One region of the Nocardioides imazamoxiresistens genome, then DNA from elsewhere that is predicted to be linked to it. Evidence: predicted binding sites of a transcription regulator. Region 1 holds the regulator's gene; each other region holds the start of a gene.
The links. Region 1 encodes LexA, which represses DNA repair genes until DNA is damaged. Its sites were predicted from a motif close to TCGAACANNTGTTCGA; they were not measured.
Positions count from the first base shown of each region.

Region 1 (6,097 bases):
ACGCGCGTCCAGATCACGACGCTGGTGGGCAGCGGGTCGCCCGAGGCGACGCCGTGCTGGAAGTACGCCCCGGCGCCGGTAGTGGCGGCGGCGTCGGCGGGGTCCGGGGACACGGGGTCGGTGGCCACGAGGGCGGCGCCGGTGGCGATGCCGGCGGCGGCGAGGACGCTGCGGCGCGGCAGCGGCGGGAGCGTGGGGCGCTCCTCGGCGGTGGGCGGGATCACGTCCGCTGCAACGAGCGAGACGGGCCGGGGTCTCGGGGCCGACGCACGATGCGGCGGATCGTCGCCCGGACGTCGCCCCTCGTTCACCGACGCGGGACCGCGTCGGGGCGGGGGTCGGGGAGCGACGGCTCAGAAGTAGGAGAGCACGTAGGCGCAGACCAGGCCCACGATGACGAGCAGCGCGACCACCCGGGCCCACAGGGGGATCGAGCTCTCGAACTTCTCGGGCTCGGCGCCCGGGCGGTCCGCGCCGCGCAGCTCCGGCGGGTCGTCCAGGTCGCCCTCGTAGGGCGGGGGACGGTGCGCCGAGGGGTGCTGGCGCCGGGCCTCGAGCTCGGCGGAGCAGCCGTCGAACCAGTCGTCGACCGCTCCCGGGGCGTACACCTGGCTTCGGTGCACGAGGCGGAACGGGCGGGTGTCGAAGGGGCCGGGGTGCAGGCCGGTGCGCCGGCCGCGGCGGATCTCCTCGCACAGCTGCCAGACCTGGCGGTCGACCTCGGCGATCTCGTAGCCGTCGGCAGCCTCCAGCACCGGGAAACGCGGCACGTCGGTCATCCGGGACTCCTCGAGAACGGCTGCGCCGATGCTACGGCGCACGGGGGGACGCGACGCAGCCGGGGAGGCCACGGGGGCCTCCCCGGCTGCGGGGCACGACGGCGGTCGGTCTCAGAGGCGGCGCAGGACCGCGGTGACCTTGCCGAGGATGGTGGCGTGGGTGCCGTCGATGGGCTCGTACGCCGGGTTGTGCGGCAGCAGCCAGACGCGGCCGTCGCGGCGCTGGAACGTCTTGACCGTCGCCTCGCCGTCGATCATGGCCGCCACGATCTCGCCGTTCTCGGCGTTCGGCTGCTGGCGGACCACGACGTAGTCGCCGTCGCAGATGGCCGCCTCGACCATGGAGTCGCCCGAGACCTCGAGGAGGTAGAGCGTGCCGTCGCCGACCAGCGCGTGGGGGAGGGGGAACACGTCCTCGACCCGCTCCTCGGCCAGGATCGGGCCACCGGCCGCGATGCGACCGACCACCGGCACGTACGTCGCCGCCGGGCGGGCGTCGCCGATCCCCGTCTCGTCCACGTCGCTCTCGTCGGGCGCCACGACGGCGGCGTCCGGCTCGGACCCGGCCGCCGTGACGACCTGGATCGCGCGCGGGCGGTTGGGGTCGCGGCGCAGGTAGCCCTTCTCCTCCAGCGTCTTGAGCTGGTAGGCGACGGACGAGGAGCTGGTCAGCCCGACCTCCTCGCCGATCTCGCGCATGCTCGGGGGATAGCCGTGCTTCTCCAGCGCGTCGGTGATCACGGCGAGCACCTTCGCCTGGCGCGGGGTCAGTCGCGCCTGGCCGACGCCCGGCTCGGGCACGGACGCGACGTCGGCGACGTCCTTCGAGCCGCGGCTGGGCTTTCGTGTGCTGGCCATGGTGTGCCTTCCTCCCGCGCTGCAGCGCGTCGTGACGGTGCCGGACGTGTGGAGGGGACGCTAGCGGCATCCGAGGTCGACCTTCAAACACCTGTTCGATGCGGCGTGTCGAGGGTGTCGCGGGGCCGACGGTCGGGCCGCTCGAAGAATTGTTCGAACAGGACCTTGATTTCGTTCGAACACCTGCTCTAATCTCGCTCATGTGTTCGATCGAACGTGTGATCGACAGCGGGGCCGGCGCAGTCGCCGGAGCCGAACTGTCGGTGGCCGTCGGTAGACAACAGCTCGTCACGACCGAACTCTTCCCCTGGAGGTCACCATGAGCACGTCCCTCGCCGCTCCCGCCCTCGGCCGCACCGCTGCGACGCCGCGCCCGCACCACGGCTCCGTGCGCCTGACGCGCCGCGGCCGGATGGTCGTGGTCGCGCTCGGCCTCGGCCTGATGCTGCTCCTGGGCGTGCTGCTGACGACGACCTCCGCCGCGACGGACGAGGCCGTGCCGAGCACGACCGAGACCATCCGCGTCGGTTCGGGCGACACCCTGTGGGACATCGCCTCCGAGCGCTCCGGTGACGCCGGGGTGCAGGAGGTCATCGACGACATCCGCGCGCTGAACGCGATGGACACGGCCGAGCTGCAGGCGGGCCAGCTGCTCGTCGTGCCGGCCGAGGGCTGAGCCCTCCACGAACCCCGACAGGTCGCCTCGACCCCGACCTGTCGGTCAACCGGGGAAGAACAGGGGCGGGACCGCGACGGCGGTCCCGCCCCTCCTGCGTTCAGTCGGTGAGGACGGGCGTGGCCTCGATGACCTCGAGGTCGACGGAGGGGCTCGTCATGTCGACGGTGCCGGCGACGTCCGCCCACGGGCCACCGTCGACGCGGTAGCGCGCGCCCCACGTGACGGTCACGGAGGTCGCGACCGTGCCGGTGGACTCGTAGGCGTGCGTGACGAGCAGGTCCGGGTACGCCGCGCCCGGCGTCGTCGTCGAGCGCACGGTGCCGTCGCCGAACGACCAGGTGTAGCTCGCGGGGGAGATGTCGAGGTCGACCTGGCTGCCGAGCAGCGTGACGCTCGTGGTGAACGGCTCGGCGACCGTGTAGAAGTTCGTGTCCAGGTTGACCAGCGTGCGTGCGTCGGGCGGTTGGATGGTCAGCGTCGCTTCGGGGAGCGGGACGTCCTGGAAGGCCGTCAGGACGATCGCGTCGGTGATCGCGGCCGTGGCGGGCGCCGTGCACTGCGACTCGGGCATGTTCGTGCCGACGAGGATCGAGGCCGCGTTGTTGGTCGCGGTCTCGGCGTCCGCGCACGGAACGTCGACCTGGCAGATCGGGATGATTGCGGGCACCGTGCACGTCGCGCCGTCGAGTCGCGCGTACGCCGCGGCGGCGAGCTCCTCCGGGGTCGGCGCCCGCCCACTCTCGCTGCCGATGCCGCGTCCGTTCGCAATGCGCTCGGTTCGCTCGATGGATGCGTTGAAGCCAGATGCGCCAGGATCAACCGTCGAATCACCGGGGTCTAACCCCTGTAGTGCTGCCGCAGCGGAGAGCGCGAGGGTCAGTAGGCGTAACTGAGCATCCATGCGATCTGCCACCCCGCTTCTGGTGTGAAGTCGAGTCCCAGCTCGGTCCAGCCGTACGGGTCAGGCGTAGAGCCGCTTATTGAGACGTCCGAGGTGACTACTGTCGCTACCGCCTGCGGATCCTCGGGCGCCGCGTCTCTAGGGGAGGCATCGCTCAGCGACCAGGTCCCGGATCCGGATGAATCGTCGCCAGCCGTCTCCTCGATCTCACCGATCGCCGCCTCGCATACCTCACACGATGGTGCATAGAAACGGCGGGCCGGCCCGCCGTCCCCCGTTGCGATCGCGTAGTTCACCAGCTCGACCCAGTGCTCCACGAACGCGACGGCGGCTGCGTCGTCGTCGCCCTGCGCCTCGGGCGGCAGCTCCGGCACCGGCTCGGCCGCCTCGGTCCCGTCCCCGCCCGCCTCGTCGGTAGCGGTCGAGGTCGACTCCGGTGGCGGATCGGCGGCCGCGTCGTCGTCGTCGCTGCAGCCGACCAGGCCGGCCGTCAGCACGATGGCGACGCCGGCGGCGCTCGCGCGCCGGACGCCGCGGGTCCGTCGTGGGTGCATGGATCCTCCCGAGTGCAGCCGGCGCGCCCGATCGCGACGGCGTACCCACGGGAATCTAGGCGAGCCGCGACCGAGGTTCCAGGCCCCTGGCGCGATCTGTGGAGAGGCGCGCTCAGCCGGCGCGGCGCTTGCCGCCGGCGGGCCGGGGCGGGGCGTCGTCGGCCGGGCCGTCGCGCGTGACGTTCAGCAGGCGCAGCACGGCGGCGCCGAGGAGGAGCCCGATGAAGAGGCAGGCGATCGCGCCGAGGGTGGCCAGCGCCAGGAACAGCCAGGCGATGCCCTCGCCGCGACGGGCGGTCGCGCCGAAGTCCACGGCCAGCCAGGCGAGGTAGCCCCACGCCACGACGGTGACGGTGATGGCGAGGGCGTGCAGGGCGATCCGGCCGCGCGGGCTCGGCCCGCCTCCGGCGTGCCTCGTCCCTGCCCTCCTGCCCGCTGCCACCCCCTCATTGTGTCTCATCGCCCCAGTGCGTGTGAGGGCTTCGGGAGGCTCTGACCTGCGCGTACGCGGGCTGCTCGGCGCCGACACGCGGAGTCGTGCCGAAGCAGTTGCACGAGTTGTGCGGCGGGCGTACGGTTACCCCCACATCTAGTACTTACACGGATGTAGTTATCCACATCTAGTCCCCAGGACGGGTGTCGGATACCCACAGGAACACCCCGCTCCATCCACAGCAGGACCCCTTTTCATCCACATCCAGCCCCTCGGGAGGAGACCGCCGTGCACTGCCCGTTCTGCCGGAACAGCGACACGAAGGTGCTCGACTCGAGGGTCGCGGAGGACGGCGGCTCGATCCGTCGACGCCGTGCGTGCCTGGGGTGCGAGCAGCGGTTCACCACGGTGGAGCAGATGCAGCTGACGGTCCTGAAGCGCTCCGGCGCGACGGAGCCGTTCAACCGCGAGAAGGCGGTCGCCGGCGCGCGCAAGGCGTGCAAGGGGCGGCCGGTGACGCAGGACCAGCTCGCGTGCCTCGGCCAGCAGGTCGAGGACGCGCTGCGTGCCCTCGGGTCCGCCGAGATCCCCGCCCACCAGGTCGGCCTGGCCATCCTCACGCCGCTGCGCGAGCTCGACGAGGTCGCGTACCTCCGGTTCGCCAGCGTCTACCGCTCGTTCGAGTCCGCCGCCGACTTCGAGGCCGAGATCGCGCTCCTGCGTCTCGACCGCGAGGCCGCCGCCCTGGCTGCCGGCCCCGGGTCGCACGCCGCGTGCGGAGGGACTGTCGGTGGGTCCGGCAAAGATGCCGAACGGGCGACGTCAGCCACCACCGGCTGACCCCAGAACCGCCCGGCACGTCGTGGGGAAGCGACGTGCCGGGCGAACCACCCTTCCCCGTCAGGGCCGTCTCGCGCCGGTCTCGATCACCCAGAAGAAGCACACGCAGCAGGAACACCCGTCGTCGCGGGTCGGTTGAGTCAGAGAGGACCTCTGGCGCTGCCACGGCGACGACGGCGACGAAGACGCACACACGCAGCAACCGACAATGAGGAGATTCCATGACGGAGACGGTGAGCGGCCCGGGCGCGGCAGCCGCAGGGCGGTCGCAGGGTTCGACCGGCCTCACGATCGAGCGGGTGTTCAGCACCGAGGGTGTGCACCCGTACGACGAGATCACCTGGGAGCGTCGCGACGTCGTCCAGACCAACTGGAAGACCGGCGACACCGTCTTCGAGCAGCGTGGCGTCGAGTTCCCCGACTTCTGGTCGGTCAACGCCTCGACCATCGTCACGTCGAAGTACTTCCGCGGCGCCCTCGGCACCGACGTGCGCGAGTGGAGCCTCAAGCAGCTCGTCGACCGCGTCGTGAAGACGTACGTGGCGGCCGGCGTCGAGCACGGCTACTTCGCGTCGGACGCCGACGCCGAGGTCTTCGAGCACGAGCTCACCTGGCTGCTCGCGCACCAGTACTTCTCGTTCAACTCGCCCGTGTGGTTCAACGTCGGCACCGCGTCGCCGCAGCAGGTCTCCGCCTGCTTCATCCTCTCCGTCGACGACTCGATGGACTCGATCCTGAACTGGTACAAGGAGGAGGGGTTCATCTTCAAGGGCGGCTCCGGCGCCGGCCTCAACCTCTCCCGCATCCGCTCGAGCAAGGAGCTGCTCTCCAGCGGCGGCACCGCGAGCGGCCCGGTCTCCTTCATGCGCGGCGCCGACGCGTCCGCGGGCACCATCAAGTCGGGTGGCGCGACCCGCCGCGCGGCCAAGATGGTCGTCCTCGACGTCGACCACCCGGACATCGAGGAGTTCGTGGCGACGAAGGCGCGCGAGGAGGACAAGATCCGCGCGCTGCGCGACGCCGGCTTCGACATGGACCTCGGCGGCGACGACA
Region 1 is NZ_JAVYII010000004.1:440,429-446,525, forward strand. It holds gene RDV89_RS11395 (alkaline phosphatase D family protein) at 1-224, opposite strand, end outside; gene RDV89_RS11400 (hypothetical protein) at 354-779, opposite strand; gene lexA (transcriptional repressor LexA) at 891-1,637, opposite strand; gene RDV89_RS11410 (LysM peptidoglycan-binding domain-containing protein) at 1,957-2,313, shown strand; gene RDV89_RS11415 (PKD domain-containing protein) at 2,414-2,983, opposite strand; gene RDV89_RS11420 (DUF6318 family protein) at 3,193-3,771, opposite strand; gene RDV89_RS11425 (hypothetical protein) at 3,884-4,213, opposite strand; gene nrdR (transcriptional regulator NrdR) at 4,493-5,044, shown strand; gene RDV89_RS11435 (vitamin B12-dependent ribonucleotide reductase) at 5,266-6,097, shown strand, end outside.

Region 2 (6,097 bases), on a different contig from region 1:
ATCGCCCAGCCGGCCACGACCACGACGGCGCCGACCGCGACGAACTGCGCCCACAGCTGCGCGGTGGTCTGCGGCGCGTCGTCGGCCTCCGGCTGGTCGATGATCGTCTCGGGCGTGTCGACCGGCGTCCACATCGGGGTCCGGGCCCGTCGCCGGATCAGGTGCAGGCCGCCGAGGTAGACCACGACCATCACCCCCGAGATCGGGTGGAGGCCCAGGAGCGTCGCCTCCGGCGCGAACGTGGCCAGCAGTGCCAGTGAGAGCAGCGCGATCAGCAGGCACCCGAACATCAGGTTCTCCACCGACGCCGCCGCGTGCTCGAGGTTGGAGCGCCGGTACGCCAGGTCGGCCACCGCGATGGCCACCGTCTGCGCAGCGATCCCGCCGACCGCGTTGCTGTACGCCAGGTCCGCGCGCCCGTCCGCCGCCGTCGCCGCGGTCATGACGATGCCGGACATCGACGTCATCACCCCGAAGAAGACCGCACCGAACAGCGCCTCGCCCCAGCCCGTCCGGTCGGCGAGCACGTCGCCCAGCGTCGCGAGCCGGATGCTGCCCAGCACCGTGACCGCGGCGCCCACCACGAAGACCACGGCGGCGGCGAGGCCGGGGCTGCCGGTCGCGTCAAAGAGTGCGTCCACGGCGGACAGTCAACGGGTGGCCGTCAAACAGGGCCCGTGCGCGCGGTGCGGAGTACGCGCGGGGCTGGGTCCGCGACCCCGAGGGCGGGCGCGGGGGTGGGTACGCGCGGGGGCTGGGCGCGCCGGTGGGCCCGGCGACGTGGTGTCGGCGGGCCTGCCGGGTGGTGCGGGGTGGTGTCGGGTGGTGCCGTGCGCGTCTGGGGGCTAGTCGAGCGGGATGGTGCCGGTTGGCGTGACGAGGTAGCGGCGGCCTCGTGGGCTGGTCCAGATGAAGCCGTCTGGTGGTTCGTCGGGGCGTGTGGGTCGGTAGCGCCAGCGGCGCTCGCAGTGCTGCTCGTGACTTGGTCCGTCGGGCTGATCGGATCCGAGCGGTGAGGGGTGGGTCTTGGCGCGGTGGTGGAGCCGGCAGAGCGGGACGAGGTTGTCGCTGGCTGTCGGGCCGCCGGCGTCCCATTCGACGCGGTGGTCGAGGTCGGAGGCCCGCGCTGGCCGGTTGCAGTACGGGAACCGACACGTCGGGTGCCGCAGCTGGACCTGCTCGACGAGCCGCTCGGGGATCCGGTAGCTCGGGGTCGTGATGTGCTCGTTGAGGTCGATCACCGGTTTCACGACGATGCCGGTGTCGGTGCTGCGGCACCAGTCGCGGACCTGCTCGGCGGTCACGGTCCGCAGCCCGATGCCGGGCGCGGTGACGGTGGCCAGGTCGATCCCGGTGCCGCCGGTGAGCGGGTCGATCCCGATCGACGTCGATGCCAACGCGGCCTGGGACAGGTGGACGTGCAGCACCACCTGACGCGCTGCCACCGTCGATGCCTCCGCTTCACCGGTGAGGTCGAGTGCGGTCTGCTTGCGGGCCAGCTCACCGACCGCGATGGAGCGGCGCACGTCGAGCGACTCACCCGACCCGAGTGCGGCCAGCTCGGCGGCACCACGGGCGACGGCCTCCTCGAGATCACGGGCGTCGGCCAGGTCCAGCTCACCCATGACAGGGACGGTGCCGCCGACCTGACCGTGCACCCCCAGCGCCTCGCGGGCGCGGAAGTCGACGGAGAAGAACCGGCCCGCGTCCGCATCCGCCCGATCCGCCTCGGTGGTCTCGGGGTCGAACCGCGCGGATGCCTCCGCGACGAGCCGGTCGATGCCGGCACCGGAGATGGAGTGCGCCACATGAGCGAGGTTGCGGTCTACAAACCCAGCCCCCTCGAACGTCAACGTCCGCGTCGCCCGCGCGATCCGACGAGCCCGCCACACCTGCACCCCACCCGCAGCGACCCGCCCGGCCAGCTGCGGGAGCCGGTGGCGGACCTCGACCGCATCACCCACCAGCGCACGACCCGCCTCCTGCGACAGACCCATCGCAGTCACCAGCTCCAGAACAGCGAACTCCGACACCAACGGCGCGCCGGGTCCGCCGTACGCCAGCCACCGGTCCCCACCCGGCACCGCCGCGAGGGACTCCTCGTCGTCGACCCACATGCCCAACGGGCCGATCGGGTCACCCACCACCGCGTTGCTGGGCGAGCCGCCGCGCAGCACGTCGAGGTGGGCATCGGCGTAGTCGGCAGCCGCGAAGAACGCGCCCGCCTCGGCAGCGCGTTGGGCCCGCATCGCCTCGGACGCAGCGTCCAGCAGCGCAGCCCGCGAAGGGCTGTTCGTGCGCTGCTGGGTCCCCCGATCCATACCCCTGATTCTATCCGAACGTGCGTTCGAGGACCAGGGTCGCGGACCGATCTGTGGAGAACGTTTCCGCAGGTCAACACACCTGCACGCCCTCCCGCGCGTACCCCCACCCGCACCGCCGGCAGAACCCGCAACTCGACACCCCGAACCGCGGCACAACCCGCAACTCGACACCCCACCCCGCGGCACAACCCGTAACTCGACGCCCCGAACCGCGGCGAACCCCGCAGCTCGACGCCCCGAACCCCGGCACACCCCGCAGCTCGACGCCCCGACCCGCGGCACAACCCGCAGCTCGACGCGCCGCCCCCGGCGCCGCAACACCCCGCCGCGCCCTACGCTGGCGCCATGCTGCACCCCCAGGCGCGGGCCGCGCTCGACGCGGCCGCGGGCGAGCTCCCGGTCTTCGACCCCTCCTACGACATCGCCGACGCCCGGGAGGCCGCGCGCCTCGCCGCCGCCGCGCAGCCGCGGGAGGAGGTGGCCGAGGTGCGCGACGTCGACGCGGACGGGGTCCCGTGCCGCCTCTACCGGCCGGCCGGTGCGCGACCCGGGCTCGTGGTGCACCTGCACGGCGGCGGGTTCGTGTTCAACGACGTCGAGGTGCACGACGCCGCGGTCCGGGCGTTCGCGAACCTCGCGGGCGTCGCCGTCCTGAGCGTGGACTACCGCCGCCCGCCGGAGCACCGCTTCCCGGCGGCCCCCGACGACGTGGACACCGTCGTGGCCTGGCTGGGGGAGGGCGGCGGCGCGGCTGCGCTGGACGTCGCCGGTCCCCTCTACGCCCACGGCGACAGCGCCGGGGCCAACCTCGCGCTGGTCGCCGCGCTGCGCCGTCCGGGGCGCTTCGCGGCCGTCGCGCTGATCTACCCGTTCCTGGACCCGACCGGGTCGTCGGCGTCGTACCGCACCGAGACCCACGGCTTCGACCCGCGGGAGGCGGCCTGGTACTGGGAGCAGTACGCCGCCACCCCCGCCGACCTGGCGCACCCCGACCTCGCGCCCCTGCGCTCCGAGCACCTCGGCACCCTGCCCCCGACGCTCGTGGTGACCGCCGAGCACGACCCGCTGCGCGACGAGGGCGAGGAGCTGTACGCCCGCCTCGCCGAGGCCGGTGTCGACGTGGTCGGCACCCGGGTGCTCGGCCAGCTGCACGGCTTCTGGCGGCACGCCGCGGTCTACGACGCCGCCGCCCCGACCATGGGCCAGGTCGCGGCGTTCCTCCGGCTGCACGCCTGAGAGACTGCCGCCCATGCGCGTACACCTCGGTTCCGACCACGCCGGCCTCGAGCTCAAGGACCACCTGACCGCCTGGCTCACCGACCAGGGCCACGAGGTCGTCGACCACGGCCCGTTCGTCTTCGACGCCCTCGACGACTACCCGGTCTTCTGCCTGCGCGCGGCCGAGGGCGTCGCCGCCGAGCAGGCCGAGGGCCTCGACAGCCTCGGCGTCGTCATCGGCGGCTCGGGCAACGGCGAGCAGATCGCGGCCAACAAGGTGATCGGTGTGCGCTGCGCGCTCGTGTGGTCGGAGGAGACCGCCGTGCTCGCGCGGGAGCACAACGACGCCAACGTGATCTCCGTCGGCGGTCGGCTGCACAGCCTCGAGGACATGACCCGCTTCGTCGAGGTCTTCCTGCGCACCCCGTTCACGGGCGAGGAGCGCCACGTGCGCCGCATCGGCCAGCTGGGCGACTACGAGACGACCCGCGACCTCCCGCCGCTGCCGGCGTCGGCCCTGCCCGGCTACGACGCCGGGGCGGGCAGCGCCGACGACGCCTCCTGACCCGTGCCCGAGGGGCACACCCTGCACCGGCTCGCCGGTGAGCTGACCGCGGCGTTCGCGGGACGCCGGCTGGCCCTCGCCAGCCCGCAGGGCCGCTTCGAGGCCGAGGCCGCCGCGCTCGACGGCGCGGTGCTCGAGGAGGCGCACGCCCACGGCAAGCACCTCTTCCTCGAGCTCGGGGCCGGGCGGGTCGTCCACGTCCACCTCGGCCTCTACGGCCGCTTCGACGTGCACGCCGAGGTGGCGCAGGTGCCCGAGCCCGTGGGACAGGTACGCCTTCGCCTCGCGGCTGCCGGCGACGGCCGGCCCACGGCGTACGCCGACCTCCGCGGCGCGACCGCCTGCACCCTGCTGACCGCCCAGCAGCGCGACGCCGTCGTCGCGCGCCTCGGCCCGGACCCGCTGCGGCCCGGCACGGACCCGGCGCCGGCCTGGGAGCGGGTGCGCCGCAGCCGCGCCCCGGTGGCCGCCCTGCTGATGGACCAGTCCGTGCTCGCCGGGGTCGGCAACGTCTACCGGGCGGAGGTGCTCTTCCGGCACCGTCTCGACCCCTACCGCACGGGCGCCAGCCTGACGGCCCGGCGGCTCGACGCCGTCTGGGACGACCTGGTCGCGCTGATGACCGAGGGCGTGCGGACGGGACGGATCGACACCGTGCGGCCCGAGCACACCCCGGAGGCGATGGGCCGCGCGCCGCGGGTGGACGACCACGGCGGCGAGGTCTACGTCTACCGGCGCGACGGCCGGCCGTGCCTGGTGTGCGGCACGCGGGTGCGCAAGGCCGAGCTGGTCCAGCGCACCCTCTTCTGGTGCCCGCGATGCCAGCGTCCGCACACCACCCGGCGCGTACAGTGAGAGGACTGTCCGCACCGGGCTCGAGGAGGCGTCGTGGAGGTGGTCGAGGCGAAGCGCCGTCGCTCCGCCGCCGGGGTCGCCCCACGGAGGCGCGCCGTGCGTGACCTGCGACGCTCGCTGACCACGAACCGGGCGCTGGTGACGCTGGTCGCCATGACCACTGTGCTCGGCCTGCTCGTCGCGTGGCGCCCCGAGCGCTTCCCGCTGAACACGCTGACCATCCCGATGGTCGTGTCGACGCTCTTCCTGCGACCCCGCCAGCTCGCCGGCTACATCACGTTCGCGCTGGCGGTGCTGGCCCTCGCGACGACCCAGCAGGAGACCTTCACCCCGCGGCTGTGGGCGTCGGTCGCCACCTACACCTTCATCGGCCTCTTCGTGCTGGGCATCTCGCTGCGACGCGTGCAGCTCGGCGTGGGTGGGGCCGAGGGCGAGGCCATGCTGGTGGACCTGCGCGACCGCCTGCAGGCCCAGGGCGAGGCGCCGCCGCTGCCGGACGGCTGGGAGCTGGACGCCACGGTCCGCGCCGCGGGCGGCACGCCCTTCAGCGGCGACTTCTTCTGCTACTCCAGCTGCACGGAGGCGGGTCGCCTCGACGCCGTGCTGGTCGACGTCTCCGGCAAGGGGGTCAGCGCGGGCACGCGCTCCCTGCAGCTCTCGGGCGCGCTCAGCGGGCTCCTCGGCGCGGTGCCGCCGGCGCAGATCCTGCCCGCGGTCAACGACTTCCTGATCCGCCAGAGCTGGCAGGAGGGGTTCGCGACCGCCGTGCACCTCTCGCTGGACCTGCGCACGGGGCAGTACGACGTGTACGTCGCCGGCCACCCGCCGCCGCTCGCACTGACCGCCGACGGCCGCGCCCGACGGCTCGGCGCGGGCGGGCCGCTGCTCGGCCTGATCGGCGGCGCGGCGTACCCGGCCGACGGCGGCGAGCTGCGCCCCGGCGAGGCGCTGGTCCTCTACACCGACGGGCTCGTCGAGGTCGCGGGGCTGGACATCGACGAGGGCATCGACCGCCTCGCCGACGTGGCCGCCCACCAGCTCGAGCGGCGCGTCGCGCGCCGGGGGCCCGACGTCGCGGTCGAGCCGGCGCTGCGGGGGGTCGCGGACGCGCTGATCGCGGCGACCGGCACCCCCG
Region 2 is NZ_JAVYII010000001.1:492,502-498,598, reverse strand. It holds gene RDV89_RS02345 (sodium:calcium antiporter) at 1-641, opposite strand, end outside; gene RDV89_RS02340 (HNH endonuclease signature motif containing protein) at 846-2,321, opposite strand; gene RDV89_RS02335 (alpha/beta hydrolase) at 2,670-3,560, shown strand; gene RDV89_RS02330 (ribose-5-phosphate isomerase) at 3,574-4,107, shown strand; gene RDV89_RS02325 (Fpg/Nei family DNA glycosylase) at 4,111-4,962, shown strand; gene RDV89_RS02320 (PP2C family protein-serine/threonine phosphatase) at 5,059-6,097, shown strand, end outside.
Region 2: a site for LexA is predicted at 2,336-2,351, ahead of RDV89_RS02340 (HNH endonuclease signature motif containing protein). Genes of this name have one in related genera too.

Region 3 (6,097 bases), on a different contig from region 1:
GCCGGCGTGGTGGAGACCGTGTTCGGCACGCTGTCGTACCGCACCGGCGACTACGTGATCGTGCCGCGGGCCACCACGCACCGCTGGGTGCCCGACACGACCGACGGGCCCAGCCGCCTCTACCCGGTCGAGGCCAACAGTCACGTCGCACCGCCGAAGCGCTACCTCTCGCGCTACGGGCAGCTGCTCGAGCACGCACCGTTCTGCGAGCGCGACCTGCACGGGCCCGACGACGTGCTGCTCGCCGAGGGCACCGACGTCGAGGTGCTGGTCAAGCACCGCGGCGACGGCCCGGGCGGCATCGTCGGCACGCGCTTCGTGTACGACACCCACCCGTTCGACGTCGTGGGCTGGGACGGGTGCCTCTACCCGTACACGTTCAACATCGAGGACTACATGCCGATCACCGGCAAGATCCACCAGCCGCCGCCGGTGCACCAGGTCTTCGAGGGTCACAACTTCGTGATCTGCAACTTCCTGCCGCGCAAGGTCGACTACCACCCGCTCGCGGTCCCCGTGCCGTACTACCACTCCAACGTCGACTCCGACGAGGTCATGTTCTACGTGGGCGGCGACTACGAGGCCCGCAAGGGCACCGGGATCGGGATCGGCTCGATCTCGCTGCACCCGGGCGGGCACGCGCACGGCCCGCAGCCCGCGGCGATCGAGGCCTCCCTGGGGGCCGAGACCTTCGACGAGTCGGCCGTCATGGTCGACACGTTCCGACCCCTCGGCCTCGGCGAGGCCGGTACGGCCAGCGACGACGGCACGTACGCCTGGGCGTGGGCTGGCCGCAGCCTCTGAGGCCCCGATCCGCCGACCCTCGGCGCGGTGGCGTGCCGCGGATTCCGGGTGCCAGGCGTACGCCCCGGCGCCGCTGGGCAGGGTCGCGCCCGTGTCGCCCCGACGTCTCCTGCTCGTGCTGTTCCCGGTGGTGCTGCTGGGCGCCCTCCTCGTCGCGGCGCGAGCGGGGTTGCTCGGCGCGACGGCGGAGGACGCGGCGGGCGGGACGCCGTGGACCGATGTCGAGACGATGCCCGGGGTGGTCGACGTCGAGGTCGAGCGGTGGAGCGAGGAGGACCCGGCCGTGGGCCCGTTCTACTTCCGCTACGCGATCGCGATGGCCGACGACGCCTCGGCGGGCCAGATCGTCGACGTCGTCGACCGCGCGTTCGCCGAGGGGGAGTGGGTCGGGGCGAAGGAGATCACCGTCTGGCGGGAGAGCGCCGGCGCCGCCCGCCCGCTGCTGCGCTACTCCGGCGACGTCAGCGAGCCCGTCCCCGGCCTGCGCGAACGGATCGGCGACGCGGAGCGGGCGACCAGCGCCCTCGACGCCGTCCTCGGCGAGGGCGGCCACGTCGCGGTGGACCGCTTCGGTCAGCTCGCGGTGGCGCTGGACTCCGCGCGCGACCCGGCGGCGGTGACGGCGTTCCTGGACGAGGTGGCCCAGCATCCCGACCTGTCGGCCGTGGAGCGGTGGGAGGTGGCGTACTCGGCCGAGGCGGTCCCCGTCCTGCGCACCGACGAGGGCGTGACGACCGAGCTGCGGGCCGTCTGGTCGGAGCTGGCGGCGCTGCAGGCGGCCGACGACCTGGTCGTGGACGTGTCGCTGCACGTGGGGCCGGCGCCGGGTCTCCGCCCGGCCGACCCGGCCCGGCGCGGGGAGATCGCGACCGGGGCCGTGCTGGTGGTGCCCGGGGTCGACTCGGCCGAGGACCTCGACCTCGACCGGCACGGGGACGTGGTCCTGCCGAGCGTCGAGCCGTTCCTCGACCTGGTGGCACAGCTGCCGCCGGGGACGCGCTTCGACGCCACCACCGACCGGACCTTCCTGTCGGCCGTCGTCGGAGGTCGCGGCGAGACGTGGGAGGGGCTCGACCAGCGCTGGAACGCCGCCGCCGAGGCGTACCTGGCGGAGCGGTAGCGCCGGCGCGGTCAGCGTGGGGGCGCGGGCCGCCGCTGCTCGCGTCGTCCGAAGGCGATCGTGCAGGCCACGAAGAGACCGACCGTGAGCAGCAGGAGCGCGGCGCCCGCCGACCACGCCGTCGGGGCGCGGGGTCGAGGACGGACAGCGGGGTCGGCGCGGGCGCGACCCGCACGCGCTGCCCCGGGCCCTCCCTGCTGTCGCAGGTGAGGTCGAGGGCCCCGTTGCCCGCCTCGACCCGCTGGCTCGCGGTCCAGGCGCCGATGGCGCCGACGCCGGCGGACCGGGACGCCGGGTCGTCGGTCTCGGTGATCGGGAGGTCGGCACCCGTGGCCGCGTCGGTCGCCGTGCACCGCGGCGCGGCCGTCGCCTCGTCGCTCCAGAGGTCCAGCTCGGCGCCCGCCGCGACGTCCAGGCGGTGCGTCGTGCCGTCGGACGCGAGCGCGGAGCCCTCGGGCCAGGGGTACCCGTCCAGCGAGAACCAGGCGGCGGTCGCCAGCCAGGCGATCGCGGCGAGGGCCAGCGCGGTGCAGCCGCGCGCGAGGTGGTGACGCACGGTCGCGATCCTCGCGCATCGGGGCGCAGCCGGGGGTGAGCACGCGGACTCAGGTCGCGGCTGTTCGTACCGCGCCGGTTGCTTGCCGAGCTGGCACGAGTGGCACGGTTCGGGGCGTCGAGTTGCGGGTTCTGCCGCGGTGCGGGTGGGGGTACGCGCGGGAGGGCGGTCACGTGGCCTGACCTGCGGAGACGTCCTCCACAGATGGGTCCGCGACCCTGGTTAGCGAACGCACGTTCGAGTAGAATTTGGGGTATGGACCAGGGGACCCAGCACCACACGGACAGCCCGTCGCGGGCTGCGCTCCTGGATGCTGCGTCCGATGCGATGCGGGCCCAGCGCGCTGCTGAGGCGGGCGCGTTCTTCGCGGCTGCCGACTACGCCGATGCCCATCTGGATGCTGAGTGCGGGACGTCGACGGTGGGTGACCCGATCGGCCCTTTGGGCATGTGGGTCGACGACGAGGAGTCCCTCGCGGCGGTGCCGGGTGGTGACCGGTGGCTGGCGTACGGCGGACCCGGCGCCCCGCTCGTGTCGGAGTTCGCGGTCCTGGAACTGGTCACCGCGATGGGCCTCAGCCAAGAGGCGGGTCGTGCGCTGGTCGGTGACGCGGTCGAGGTCCGACACCGCCTCCCGCTGATCGCGGCCCGGGTCGCCGCGGGTGGGGTGCAGGTGTGGCGCGCCCGGCGGATCGCCCGCGCGACGCGGACGTTGACGTTCGAGGGTGCGGGGTTCGTGGACCGCAACATCGCCCACGTCGCGCACTCCATCTCGGGGGCGGGGATCGACCGGCTCGTCGCTGAGGCATCCGCGCGGTTCGACCCCGAGACCACCGAAGCCGACCGGGCGGCCGCGGACGCGGGCCGGTTCTTCACGATCGACTTCCGTGCCCGTGAGGCGCTGGGGGTGCACGGTCAGGTCGGCGGCACGGTCGCCGTGTCCGGTGAGCTGGACCTGGCCGACGCGCGTGATCTCGAGGAGGTCGTCGCCCGTGGTGCCGCTGAACTGGCTGCGTTGGGGTCGGGTGAGTCGCTCGACGTCCGACGGGCGATCGCGGTCGGTGAGTTGGCCCGCAAGCAGACCGCACTCGACCTCACCGGCACAGACGACCGTGCGGAGGCCTCATCGGTGGCGGCGCGTCAGGTGGTGCTGCACGTCCACCTGTCGCAGGCCGCGTTGGAGTCGTCGTCGGTCGGGATCGACCCGCTGACCGGCGGCACCGGCATCGACCTCGCGACCGTCACCGCTCCGGGCGTCGGGCTGCGGACGGTGACCGCGGAGCAGGTCCGCGACTGGTGCCGCACCGACAGCACCCAGGTGGTGGTCAAGCCGGTGATCGACCTCGACGAGCGCATCGCGACGCCGAGCTATCGGATCCCCGAGCGGCTCGTCGAGCAGGTCCAGCTCCGCTATCCGACGTGTCGGTTCCCGTTCTGCAACCGGCTAGCGCGGGCCTCCGACCTCGACCACCGCGTCGAATGGCACGCCGGCGGTCGGACAGCCAGCGACAACCTCGTCCCGCTCTGCCGGCTCCACCACCGCGCCAAGACGCACCCCTCACCGCTCAGCAGCGACCCGCCCGGCACAGCCCACCGCGAACACGACCGCCGCTGGCGCTACCGACCCACCCGCCCCGACGAACCACCCGACGGCTTCATCTGGACCAGCCCCCACGGCCGCCGCTACATCGTCACACCCACCGGCACGGTCGCCCTGCCTTGACCTGCTGGGCGCGTCCGTCCGGACCGTCTGCCTAGCGACCGTCGAACGGACGCGTCTCGTCGTGGAACCAGAACGCGACGGATGGGTCCGGCTCGCGGTCCGGGAACTGAAAGATCTCGATCCATGCCGGCATGGGCAGATCGAGCAGGGCGATCCGCTCGGCCATCGCCGGCAGGTCGGCCTCCGGGAAGTCGGGATACATGCTGATCGCCAGCCCCGAGCCGTCGTTGCGCAGGTGGGCGTGCATGAGGCCCGGTATGCCGTTCAACGAGCGCTCCTCGATGAGCCGGTCCGTGCCGGCGCGATCGAAGTTGGCATGGTGCACCACCCACCGGACCGACGGGTGCGCGGCGCGGATCGGTGCGAGCTGCTCCTCGAGGCGGTCCGGGTCCGTGTGCCACACGTGCCAGTCGTCCGTGAGCAGGGCCCGCCACACCCAGGCGAATCCTGGCAGTGGAAGCAGCTCGTGGAACGCATGGGAGGCAGCCTCGGCTTCAGGGCTCGTGGTGTCGTGCTGTTCCGCCGGGGTCAGACCTGCCATCACCGTCCACTCGTCGACCAGCCGCAACCCGTCCGGCGGCGGCACGTAGTGACTGTCGACCACGTGCACGACGCCTCGTCCGCCACTCGCTGCCGGTTCGGGCTCGGGGATCGGGTCGCCGACACCGTCGCGGCGGGTCGTCTCGCGCTCGCGCGCAGCACCGTGTCGGGCCACAGCTCGACGAGGTACTCCTCGTTCGGCTCGTCGACGACGTGGTCGTAGTGCAGCGAGCGGTCCCCGCGCACACTCACGCGCACCCGGTGGGGGCCGGGGCGCTCGGGACGCAGGTGGGGTCCACCCAGCGTCCCGTCGTCCCAGAGCCACGTGACGAACAGGGGGCCGCGCAGGTCGATGCTGACCAGCTCCTGGGCCTCCCACGTGTCGTCGAGGTCGGCCGGCCGGTCGCCGTGGAGCAGCACGGTCACGTGCACCGGACCCGTCGCGCAGCCGGTGTGGACGTACAGGCCGGAGCGCCCCGCCAGGTCGACCAGCATCGCGTCGAACGACGCCTCGGGCTCGGGGTCGTCCTCGGGCAGCAGCATGAGGAGGTGCTCGTCGACGCTCACGACACCGCTGAACCTCACCTGGTCGGCCACGCGCCGCACGCTAGCGCTCCCCGTGGCGCCTGCGCCGGCGATCACCACCGATCGACGACCATCACCCCATGACCCCACCGCGCATCCAGCAGGTCGGCCGCGACGCGTACCTCGTCACGGGCACGGCGGTGAGCTGGGTCGTGGTGCGCGAGGGCCGCGACGTCACGCTCGTCGACGGCGGCTACCCCGCCGACGCCGACCGCCTCGAGGCGTCGCTGGCCGCCCTGGGCCACCGGCCCGAGGACGTGCGCGCCGTGCTCGTCACGCACGCCCACGTCGACCAGACCGGCGGCGTCGTCCGGCTGCACGAACGCCACGGCACGCCCGTGCTCGCCCATCCGGACGAGCTCCCCGGGCTGCGCGGCGAACGCGCCGAGCAGGCCACGCCGCTCGACGTCGCGCGCCGCGCGTGGCGCCCGCGGGTCGCCCGGTGGGGGCTGGCCGTCAGCGCGGCCGGCGCCACCCGGCACCCGCGGCTGCCGGACGCGACGGCGTACGCCCTCGGCGACCCGCTCGACCTGCCCGGCCGCCCCGTCCCGGTCCCGACGCCCGGCCACACGAGCGGGCACGCGGCGTACCTGTTCGCGGGCGGCGTCCTCGCCACCGGGGACGCCCTGGTCACGGGCCACCCGCTGTCCCGGATCGCCGGACCGCAGCTGCTGCCGGACTTCTTCACCCACGACCCGGCCGGCGCGGACGCGGCGCTCGACCGGATCGCGGCGCTCGACGCCGGCGTCCTGGCGCCCGGCCACGGCCCG
Region 3 is NZ_JAVYII010000003.1:135,184-141,280, reverse strand. It holds gene RDV89_RS07600 (homogentisate 1,2-dioxygenase) at 1-804, shown strand, start outside; gene RDV89_RS07595 (hypothetical protein) at 896-1,924, shown strand; gene RDV89_RS07590 (HNH endonuclease signature motif containing protein) at 2,736-4,202, shown strand; gene RDV89_RS07585 (hypothetical protein) at 4,234-4,812, opposite strand; gene RDV89_RS07580 (hypothetical protein) at 4,743-5,339, opposite strand; gene RDV89_RS07575 (MBL fold metallo-hydrolase) at 5,408-6,097, shown strand, end outside.
Region 3: a site for LexA is predicted at 2,706-2,721, ahead of RDV89_RS07590 (HNH endonuclease signature motif containing protein). Genes of this name have one in related genera too.